Regions from separate parts of the Actinomadura sp. 9N407 genome, predicted to be linked through region 2. Evidence: riboswitches for the same ligand, from Rfam matches in the RefSeq annotation. Region 2 holds a riboswitch; the other holds the start of a gene.
The links. Region 2 has a riboswitch for cyclic di-AMP ahead of ACH34Q_RS22165 (hypothetical protein). Riboswitches for the same ligand answer to the same signal wherever they lie in the genome.
Positions count from the first base shown of each region.

Region 1: linked by a shared signal. The riboswitch ahead of ACH34Q_RS26040 (CHAP domain-containing protein) and the one ahead of ACH34Q_RS22165 (hypothetical protein) in region 2 are both predicted to bind cyclic di-AMP.

Region 1 covers NZ_JBIRAW010000017.1:157,025-162,102, forward strand. Annotated here, with positions in the region: gene ACH34Q_RS26020 (SDR family oxidoreductase) at 1-339, opposite strand, end outside; gene ACH34Q_RS26025 (nitroreductase family protein) at 336-1,022, opposite strand; gene ACH34Q_RS26030 (TetR/AcrR family transcriptional regulator) at 1,291-1,935, shown strand; gene ACH34Q_RS26035 (hypothetical protein) at 2,074-2,370, opposite strand; cyclic di-AMP (ydaO/yuaA leader) riboswitch at 2,677-2,834, shown strand; gene ACH34Q_RS26040 (CHAP domain-containing protein) at 2,845-3,705, shown strand; gene ACH34Q_RS26045 (CDP-glycerol glycerophosphotransferase family protein) at 3,926-5,078, shown strand, end outside.
Region 2 covers NZ_JBIRAW010000013.1:153,174-158,251, forward strand. Annotated here, with positions in the region: gene ACH34Q_RS22155 (hypothetical protein) at 1-1,052, opposite strand, end outside; gene ACH34Q_RS22160 (hypothetical protein) at 1,265-2,323, shown strand; cyclic di-AMP (ydaO/yuaA leader) riboswitch at 2,776-2,936, shown strand; gene ACH34Q_RS22165 (hypothetical protein) at 2,944-3,597, shown strand; gene ACH34Q_RS22170 (SGNH/GDSL hydrolase family protein) at 3,697-4,539, opposite strand; gene ACH34Q_RS22175 (hypothetical protein) at 4,823-5,050, shown strand; gene ACH34Q_RS22180 (hypothetical protein) at 5,032-5,078, opposite strand, start outside.

The sequences.
Region 1 (5,078 bases), on a different contig from region 2:
GGTGGCGTTGAGCTCCAGGGTGTCGCGCCAGGCGGCGGTGTCGAGCTGGGGGATGGGCCCGACCGAGGTGGTACCGCCCGCGCAGTGGATCACGGCCCGCAGCGGGGAGGTCGCGGCGGTGGCGCGGACGGCGGCCGCCACCTGGTCCTCGTCCACGACGTCGGCCACCACGTACCGGCAGCCGAGTTCCTTGGCCGCGGCCTGGAGCCGTTCGGCGGTACGGCCGCAGATCATCACGTCCGCGCCGTCGGCCGCGAGCCGCCGCGCGCAGGCCAGGCCGATGCCGCTGCCGCCTCCGGTGACCAGGGCGGACGTGCCGTCGAGGCGCGATGACGTCATGTCGGGCTCCTGAGCGATTCGGGGGTCCAGAGCGGCTCGGGGGTCTCGAAGCCGGCCGGGGCGCCCCAGGCGTTCCGGTGGCTGACCTCGTGGGCGGGACGGCGGGCGGCCACGCCCCACCGGCCGGTCGGGTAGCCGAACGAGACGCAGCACGCCATCGACCAGCCCTCGTCCTTGGGGACGCCGAGGATCTCGTTGGTCTCGTCCGGGTGGAAGAAGCTCAGCACGGAGGTGATCGAGCTGCCGACGCCCTCGGCGCGGGCGGCGAGCTGGGCGCTCCAGATCGCCGGGAAGATCGAGCCGCCGTTCGGGTCGAACCGCGTGTATCCGAACAGGAACAGCGGGACCTCCTCGAAGTGGTCGGCGAGCCACTGCGCGGACTTCACGACGCGGAGCATCTGGGCGCTGTCGGGGTCCTCGGGATCGGCGTTGGCGGCGTCGATCCGCTCCTTGTAGACGGTCTTCCACAGCTTGTCCATGGCGTCCCGGTAGAGCGGCCCGATCCGGCCCTTCAGGCCGGGATCGTCGACCAGCAGGAACCGCCAGCTCTGGCTGTTGCCGCCGCTGGGCGCCCGTACGGCGGCGTCCAGCATCCTGCGCTGGACCTCCACCGGGACCGGATCCGGCCGGACCCGCCGCATCGCGCGGGTGGTGTAGAGGGCCTCGTGCAACTCCATCGGCATCCGTGCTCCCGTTTCGTGGTCCCCGTCCGGTACCTGGAGACCCGTGTCTAAACTAGCGTCGCAACCAAGCAAGCGATAGGGCGAATCCCGGCCGCGTCCGTTGCATCCTCGCCCGCCGGGCGGTGGCCGGACAAGGCCGCCGCGGGCCCTGGAATCGGGCGGCCCTGGAACGCGTGCGAGGCCCGTTCCGCCGGTACCGGGGGCGCGATGGGAACGGATGTACGAGAGGATGGCCGCGGTCACACGTTCGGTCACCGAAGGAGGCGCGTTGAGCGGCGATGTGCGGTTCACCGTCACGCGGACCCTCAGCAAGGAACAGCAGGCCCGTCGCGAGCGGCTGATCGAGGCCGCCCGGATGCTGGCGCTTGAGGGCGGCTATCCGGCCGTGACCATGCACGATGTGGCCGATCGCGCCGGTGTGGCGCGGGCCACCGTCTACCGCTACTTCGCGACCAAGGACCATCTGCTCACCGAGGTGGCCGCCAGCTGGGCGCAGCGGGTGACCGCCGACATCGACGCGCTCGCGGTCGGCGACACCCCGGTCGAGCGGCTCACCGCCCTGCTGGAGCGGATCGTCCGGGCCGGGGCGGAGCAGATCCCGCTGGCCTCGGCGATCGTCCAGGCGGTGACCTCGGACGACTCCAGCGTCGAGGACGACCGCACGGTGCTGTTCCTGTTCCTGCGCGACCGGCTGGCCGCCGCGATCGGCGACCCCGTCCCCGAGCGGGACCAGGTGGAGATCGTTCTCGGCCATGTGCTGCTGGCGGCCCTGGTCAGCCTGACCTCACTGAGCACGCCGGTCGACGAGGTCGCCGCGATGGTCCGCGATGCCGGACGGCTCGTCCTGGCAGGCGCCATCGCGGGACAGAACGCCGAGGCTGGAGCGGGCGCAGGGGCCGGAGCGGGCGCGTAGGCAAAGCCGGCGCCGTAAGCGAAGCCGGGGCCGTAGGTGAAGGCAGACCGGGGTGTAGGCAGAGGTAAAGGGCCTCTGCGGTGTGAGGTGTGTCTCGCGGCCGTTCGTGACCCTGGCTTGGTGTGGCCTTTGTCTCGGCTAGTTCGACGCTGACCGTGCCGTTCGGGCCGTGCTCCGCGGTTCGTTCCGCTTCTCGCCCGGCGTCTCGCGCTGCTTCTCGCCCTGGGTTCCGGCGCTTTCCTCAGTGCCCGGCCGGCGCTGCCGTTCCGCCGGCCTGCGGACGGGCAGCGGGGCCCCGGAGGCCCGCACGGGCAGCCTTTCCGCGAGGGAGCGGGCGAGCATCAGCCCCCCGGCCACGGCGAGGGCGAGGCAGACCACGCCCAGCCCCGCGAGTCCCAGCAGAGTGATCGCCAACAACCCGAAATCCGACCCCATCGATCCGTCTCCTCCCCGGGCGCCACTGGGGCGCGGTGCGGTTCCGCGTCCGGATCATGCCCAGATGTCGGGAAGAGATGCGAGGTGTGGGTGGTTTTGAACCTAGGGCCGGGTGCTTTGCCCCGGATTTGCCACAAGTAAGAAGTTTGATACCTTCTGACCACCTCCGCGATGCACCCCATGCGTCGCTCATCGGGAGGGCGGACCGAGCCGGACGGCCGGATCCCGCCACCCGAGGTCGTGTGTGCGGTCCATGAACCCGCACGACCGTCATCCATCTGATCGCAGTGCCGGTGGCGCTTCATGGCCGCCGGACCGCCGAGTCCGTTCCGCACCGCACAGCGGTGCCAGGAGCCGGGGACCCAACCAACCTGGGGTGAATCGGCGCACGTCCGCGTGTGCCGTAGGGCGACTTCCATGCCCGAATCCGACAGCTAACCCGGTAGGCGGCCATGGAAGAAAAGAGACTCTGACTTGTCGTTCCGCAACTCTCCCGCTCTCGCCGCTCTCCGCGTCCGTACGAGCGAACTGACCTCCCAGACCTTCGCCCTCCGCGGGCGCGCCGCCGCCGGTGTGATCGGTGGCGCCACGATGGGCGTGCTGGCCCTCGGCTCGGCCATGGGCGCGGTGGCCTCCACCACCCCGACCGCCGACCAGGTGCAGACCGTCGCCGGCGTGGCCGGTGTCGGCAAGGGCGGCCACGCCGCCGTCGACCAGCTGACCGACAAGGCCGGTAAGGCCGGCAAGACCGAGTCGACCTCGCAGAAGGCCACCGGCACCGTGGCCGGCGAGGCCGGCGACGCCCAGGAGGACGCCGGTTCGGCCAAGGACGCCAACGCCGGCGCCAAGGCCGCCACCGCCCAGGAAGTGATCGGCCTGGCCAAGAAGCAGGTCGGCATCTCCGAGGGCAAGGGCGGCCAGACCAAGTTCCACGACTGGTACGTGGGCACCGACAACGCCAAGCTGACGGCCCAGCGTGACGGCGGCAACGTGTCCGCCTACAACGGCGCCCAGTGGTGCAACATGTTCGTGTCCTGGGTCGGCGCTCAGACCGGTGTCAAGGGCATGGGCTGGGACGCCTACACCGTCCAGCACGCCATGTGGTTCAAGAAGACCGGCCGCTGGGGCCAGGAGCCCAAGCCCGGCGCCGTGGTGTTCTTCGCCTGGAACGGCGGCGGCATCTCGTCCATCAACCACGTCGGCCTGGTCGTCAAGGACAACGGCGACGGCACCATCGACACGGTCGAGGGCAACACCGGCAACGCCGTGAAGGAGAAGACCCGCAAGGTGTCGCAGGTGGCCGGCTACGGCTACCCCGACTACCGCGGGAAGTGATCCCGCGCGGGTGATGAACCCGTGCTGACGGACCCGAGCCGAGGGCGCCCGGCCACCATGATCATGGTGGCCGGGCGCCCTCGGCGTTTCCCCATGTTCTGGGGCATAACGGAGATCACCCCCGAACATTGACGTCCGCTTGATCCCAGATCGACCCGGCAATGGGCCTGGCTGGAAATGCCTACCCCGGAACGGTCGAAAGCGGGCGAAGGGGGATGGGATGCGGGTCCGGCCCGACGTCAGCGTCGTCGTGATCGCCTACAACGACGCCGGGCGGCTGCCGCGCGCCGTCCGCTCGGTGCTGGCCCAGTCGCTGCGCAGCGTCGAGGTGGTGATCGTCGACGATGCCAGCACCGACGGCACCGGCGAGGTCGCCGACCGGTTCGCCGCCGCGCATCCCGGCCGGGTCCGGGCCGTCCACCTCCCGGAGAACTCCGGCGGCTGCGGCCGGCCCCGCAACGTCGGGATCGAGCACGCCCGCGGGGCCCGGGTGATGTTCCTCGACAGCGACGACGTCCTGGACCGGCACGCCTGCCTGACCATGGTGGCCGCCGCCGAGGAGACCGGCGCCGATCTCGTCTCCGGCCTGTGCGTACGGTCACATCTGGGCCCGCACGCCAGGGAGACGCTCTGGTACCCCCGGCTCTACCGGCGCCGGGCCGTGCACGACTCCGTCCTCGATCACCCCGACCTGCTGTACGACACGCTCTCGACCAACAAGTGCTACCGCCGCGACTTCCTGGTCGCCGGCGGCCTCCGCTTCGTCGAGGGCCTGCACTACGAGGACCTGCTGTTCTCGGCCGAGGCGTACCTCGCGGCGGGCCGGATCGCGGTCGTCCCGCACCGGGTCTACACCTGGTACGTGGAGCCGCACGCCGACCGGCCCTCGATCTCCAACCGCCGCCGCGAGCTGGGCAACCTGGCCGACCGGCTGGAGATCCACCGCCGGATCGACCGGGTCTTCCGCTCGCACGGGGCGACCGAGCTCAAGCTGGCCAAGGACGCCAAGTTCGTCAACCACGACCTGCTGCTCTACCTCTACGACCTGCGCGTCCGCGACGCCGGCTACCGGCGGCGCTTTCTGGAGCTGGCCGCCCCGTACGTCGCCGAGCTGCATCCCGGAGCGCTGGAGGCGGCCAACCGGCTGCCCGCGATCGCCGCGTACCTGGTGGGCCGGGGCGATCTGGAGAGCGCGATCGCCGCCGCCGAGTTCGCCCGCAAGAAGGTCCCCGAGCTCCGCGCCGAGCTGATCGAGCAGGAGGGCCGGATCTACTGGGGCGAGCGGCACCTCCAGGACGGGCCGGGCCGGGACATCCTGGACATCACCGCGCTGGGCATCCACGCCCGGCCCTTGAACGAGCTGCGGCCGGCCA
Region 2 (5,078 bases):
CGGAGCAGCACGGCGGTCTCGGGATCCCAGTCGGCGCAGAGGTTCCCGTTCGCGTGGTAGATCAGCTTGTAGACGACATCGGAGTGATGGGCGTCCTTCATCACCGCGTAGTCGGAGGTCTCGAACGTGACCTCCACGGTGTTCCGCCACCGCAGCACCACGTTCCGGTAGTAGTAACCGGCGGTGCCCCGCGACGGCGTGAACTCGCCGACCGGGTCGGCTCCGACCGGCCACACCGCGTCAACGAGGTGTTCGATCGGAACGCGGTCCCGTTCGATCGTGCGGTAGGTGGTGTTGGGGCGGTACTCGTCGGCGGGCAGCCGCGACAGTTCGCGGAACACGACATCGGTCACTCCGAGCGTCCGGTGCGCCCAGTCGAGATAGCCGTGAACGGCCGCCGCATCGGCGATCCCGGCCTTCTGGATGACGCACACCAGACGGACGTGCATCGCCGAGGACGCCTCTTTGACCGTTTCCTCGAAGACGTTCTGATCGGCGACGGCCTGGCCGCGGCGGAATCGCATGATCGCGCCATTGGGCCCTGCTTCGAAGTGGTGGCGCGAGACTTCGATCCGGTCGAGCCCGAAGTCGCGGAGCAACGGGATCAGGCGCGCCCCGTGCGTCTCTCTGGAAAGCCCCGCCGTGTTGCTGTACAGCACCCTCTCGGTCAGTATCCCGCCCGCGTGCGCATGGTCGGTGAGCGCGGCGACCGTGGCCTCGAGCCAGTCCGGATCGTCGGTCGCCTCCAAACCCGACAGGGAGACGCCCAGGGGGAGGCCGCGCAGGTCGGCCAGTGCGGTGCGCAACCCATCGTGATAGTCCGAAGCGGGCCGCAGCGAGGCCGAGAGCCGGGAGGCGTCGACATGGCGCAGGGTCTCCGAGCAGAACACGCACCGTGCCGAACACGGTCGAGCCGACGCGAAGGGGGTGAACGTGACGGGCTGCGCGACGGCCCGGTCCATCCCGCCGATGCGCTGCACCACGTGCCTCTCGGGCACCGACCGGTGTTCCACCGGCACACCGGGAAACCGCGCCCCGAGATCGCTGAACATTCCTGGATCATAGGCGCCGTGGCTATGAGCAGCGGAGTCGGTGGATCGAGGCGCGATCTCGCGACCTCGAACCGGGACACCCCGCTCGCCGCCTCAGGGGCGTGCCGATGTCAGGTGAGCGTAGGCGGCGGCCACAAGCGGACACGGGATCGGTCCTGATTTTCCCAGTGAACACTGGCGTTCTTATGGCACTCGTTCGGATGATGTTCGCCATGAGGTCACTCCCCGCCCGGCTGGCCGCCGCGGCCATCGCGTTCATCGCCCTGGCCCCCGTGTCCGCCGTGCACGCCGCGCCCCCGCCCGCCACGCTGAAGGACGTCCCGCTGCCGTTCCTGTGGCCCAGGGCGTGGACCGGCAGCGTCGCCGCCGTCTCCGACACCGAGGCATGGGTCGCTGGAGGCCAGGGATACATCGGCGACAACACCGGCAACCCGGTGGTGCGCCGCCGGATGGGGTCGCAGTGGAAGGAGTATCCGCTCAGGGGCTGGTCCGGCAACGGCGGCATCTCAAAGGTCGTCGCGTACGGCACCGAGGTCTGGGTGTGGGGCCTTCAAGATGGGGAGCGCCTCTACCTGGCGCGGTTCGACGGCACCGCGTTCCAGCCCGTCGCCCCGCCGCCCGACGGCATCCTCGACTACGACACCCGCCTGTGGGCTAATCCGGCCGGGGTGTGGATCCAGATCCAGGTACCGGGCCCTGGCAACACGGTCCTGCCCGCGCTGTTCCGGCGGGTCGGCGACGCCTGGGTGGCGGACCCCGTCGCCGGCCGGTTGTGGCACGGGGTCGGGGACCTGCAGGGGCGCAGCGCCACCGATGCCTGGACCGGAGGTTGCCGCTCCAACCCCGACACCGGAAGCAGCGAATCGGTGGCCCTCGGTTGGAACGGCTCCAGCTGGACGGTGCTGCCCCCGCTCCCCACCGCCACGTGCGTCACCAGCGTCGCGCCCGCCGAGGGCGGCACGGTCTGGGCGCTCGCCTGGGACACCCTGTACCGCTGGAACGGAACGACGTGGACCGCGGCCCCCGCCGGCACCCTGGACGGCCACGGCGTGAAGGTGAGACTGGACAAGGACGGCAACCCGCTCGTGGCCGTCATCCGACCGAGGCAGTACGGTCGCGCGCCGCTGCTGCGGTACGCGGGCGGCGGCTGGCAGACGTTCACCACCCCGGTCGAGACATGGACCCACGACGTCTCCGTCGCGCCGAGTGGACGGATCTGGCTGGCGGGGAGTACGCGGATCGATTCGCCCCTGTTGCTCTCCTCTCCCTGACGGCCCGTCCGCGTACACGTGCAGGCGCTCGCGTCGTCTCTGGAGTCCACCGGCACCTCCGGCACCTGATGGCGCGGTCTTGACCTGCGGCGATATTGATTTTGTACGAGTTTGCCTTCTATCGACGTTCGGAGTAGCTTGTCGGCCACCAAAGCGCCCGCCAGGCGCTTTGGTCCTATATGCCCCAAGAGGCGCGATGACCTCACCTGACACCGTCGGGTGAGACGGGGGCGCGACCCACGCGTCACCCCGCATCCTTCCTGCCGCGCCCGGTCTCTCCGAGACCCGATCGTCAGGCCTTCCCATGCGCACGCCACGGCGTGCGGGGCCCGAGCGCGCCGGCAACCGCTCTCAGAGCACGCGGCCCTCGCATGGCCGCACAACCCCATCAGCGCCGCTCTTTCGCGCACGGGACACCAGAGTCCCGTGGACGGGCCCAGTGCCCAACGATCGCAGCGGCAACGCCGAGTCCGCCGTCAAGGCGGAGCCGGGGACCCACGACGTGCCGGACTCCGAACGTCCGCACAGGGGTGAGTCGGCCTGTTCCAGGCCGTAGGGCGACTTCCACGTCCGAACCCGTCAGCTAACCCGGCAGGCGTCTTGGAAGCCAAGGAGTCCCCTTGAAAGGCAAGCACAGCAAGAACCGCGTGAACCCCAAGGCCGTCGGCGCACTGGCCGGCCTCGCCTTGGCCGGCGTGGTGGCGACGACCGCCCACGCTTCGGTCCAGTCCTCGGAGCCGGGCAGTGCGGACCGGGCCGCCGCCGCATCGACGCTCTCCGCGAAGGAGTCCGCGAAGAAGCCGGACTCCACGAAGTCGGACACCGGGAAGTCGGACACCGGGAGGGAGGCGGACGGTGCGCGCGACGACCGCTCCGACGTGATCACCCGGGCCAAGACCTGGGATCCGCACACCGACCGGAGGGTCCCCTACAGCCAGACCGACTACCACGACGGCTACCGGACCGACTGCTCCGGCTACGTGGCGATGGCGCTCGACCTGCCCAAGCCCGGCCCGAACACCGTGGGCCTGACGGCGTCGCGGTACACCGAGCGCATCAAGATGTCCGAACTGAAGAAGGGTGACCTCGTCATGGACGCCGAGGGCACCAACACGACCCGGCATGTCGTCATCTTCGAGAAATGGGCCGACGAGGACCGCACGTCCTACTGGGCCTACGAACAGCGCGGCAGGTACGGCACCGACCACCGGACGCGCGACTACGGACTGTCGTCCGGTAGCGAGTACACGGCGTACCGGCCGAAGAAGCTGTGAGGAGACGGTGACAGAGCGCCTGGCCGGGACGTCCCGGCCAGGCGTTTCGCTGTGCAGGCCGGAGCGTCGTCGCGTGCTCCGGCCCGTCGTCGCGGCCGTTCACCTGACGTCGGCGGGGAGGACCTTCAAAAAGGCCCCGGCGATCTGCCGGTAGCCCGCCGGGGTCGCATGGCCGTCGTTGTCGCTGCACTGGGACGTCCATGTGCAGATCCGGGCCACGGCCAGGGGAACGGTGCCGTACGGAGGCACCGTCACCTTCGTGGTCAGGTCGTGGCCGGCGAAGGCGCCGTTGACGTCGGCGACCCTGAACCCGCCGGCGAGGTAGACGGCGTGCTCGTAAGTGTTGAAGACGTCGACGACCGGTATCGAGGCGAGCGCGGCCGCTTTTCCGCCGGGGTTCGCCACCCAGGACGCCAGGCCGGGGTTGTAGTAGTTCATCGCGGCGTAGACCGGGGTGCCGCCCCCGGCCAGCCGCACCCGCGCGGTGATCTGCGGCAGGTTGGCGATCATGGAGCCGATGCCTTCCAGCGCGCAGCCCGCGTCGATGCCACCGCCGGGCAGGCAGGTGTTGGTGTCATTGGCTCCGATGTTCAAGGTGACGTACCGGACCCGGCCGGCGTGCGACTTCAGGAAGGACTCGGCGGCGGCCAGTTGGGAGCCGGCCGCGTACCGGCAGATGCCCCCTTTGAGCATCGTCGTGGTGGTCTCCCCACCACAGCCGAGTTTCACCAGTTTCAGCCGGGGCTGGCGTGCCGTCAGTGCGGCATGCAGGCGGTCCGTGTAGCCCTGGTCGGTTTCGCCTAGTCCGAACTGCGCGCCCACGGACAACGAGTCGCCGAGCGCGAGGTAGTACTCCGGGGTGGTCGCCGCGGCGGCCGGACCCGTCAAGCTCGTCGCCACCATCGCGGTGACCACTGTGGCCATCGTCTTGAACAGGCGCATCCCAGCTCCAGAGTGCTCGGTGCGAGTGCGCGCCGTCCGGTGGCCGGACGGCGGTCGCCCATCGCCGCCGAATCTAGCAGACACTCGTGTCTATTTGGCTTGATCCATGCGACCTGGACTCTGTGGCCCGGTCCATGTGGCCCGGTCTCTGTGGATCGGCCGCGTGGCCGGCGGCGGCCTCGGCACGGTCACGCCTTCTTCACCCTCGATACCGCCCCCGTTCACCGCACCCATCTCTGACAGACGCTACTGTCTTTTTGGAAGTCGACAGAAGGGATCGGTCATGGGGAACAGGACGGACAAGGCGTGGAGTGCCTACAACATGGTCTACGTGGGCCTTGCCGGGGTGATAGGTGTCGCGTTCATCGTCCTCGCGATGATCGACCCCTCCGGGGCCGGCACCAACCTCATGTACGCTCTCGCGGCATTCGTGGCGGGCGGCGTCCTCTTCTACCTGAATCGCAAGAAGGCGGCCCAGGGCAACGGAGGGTCTCAGCGCGGTCCGCGCTGACGGCTCCGGCGGGCGCGACCCCGTTCGG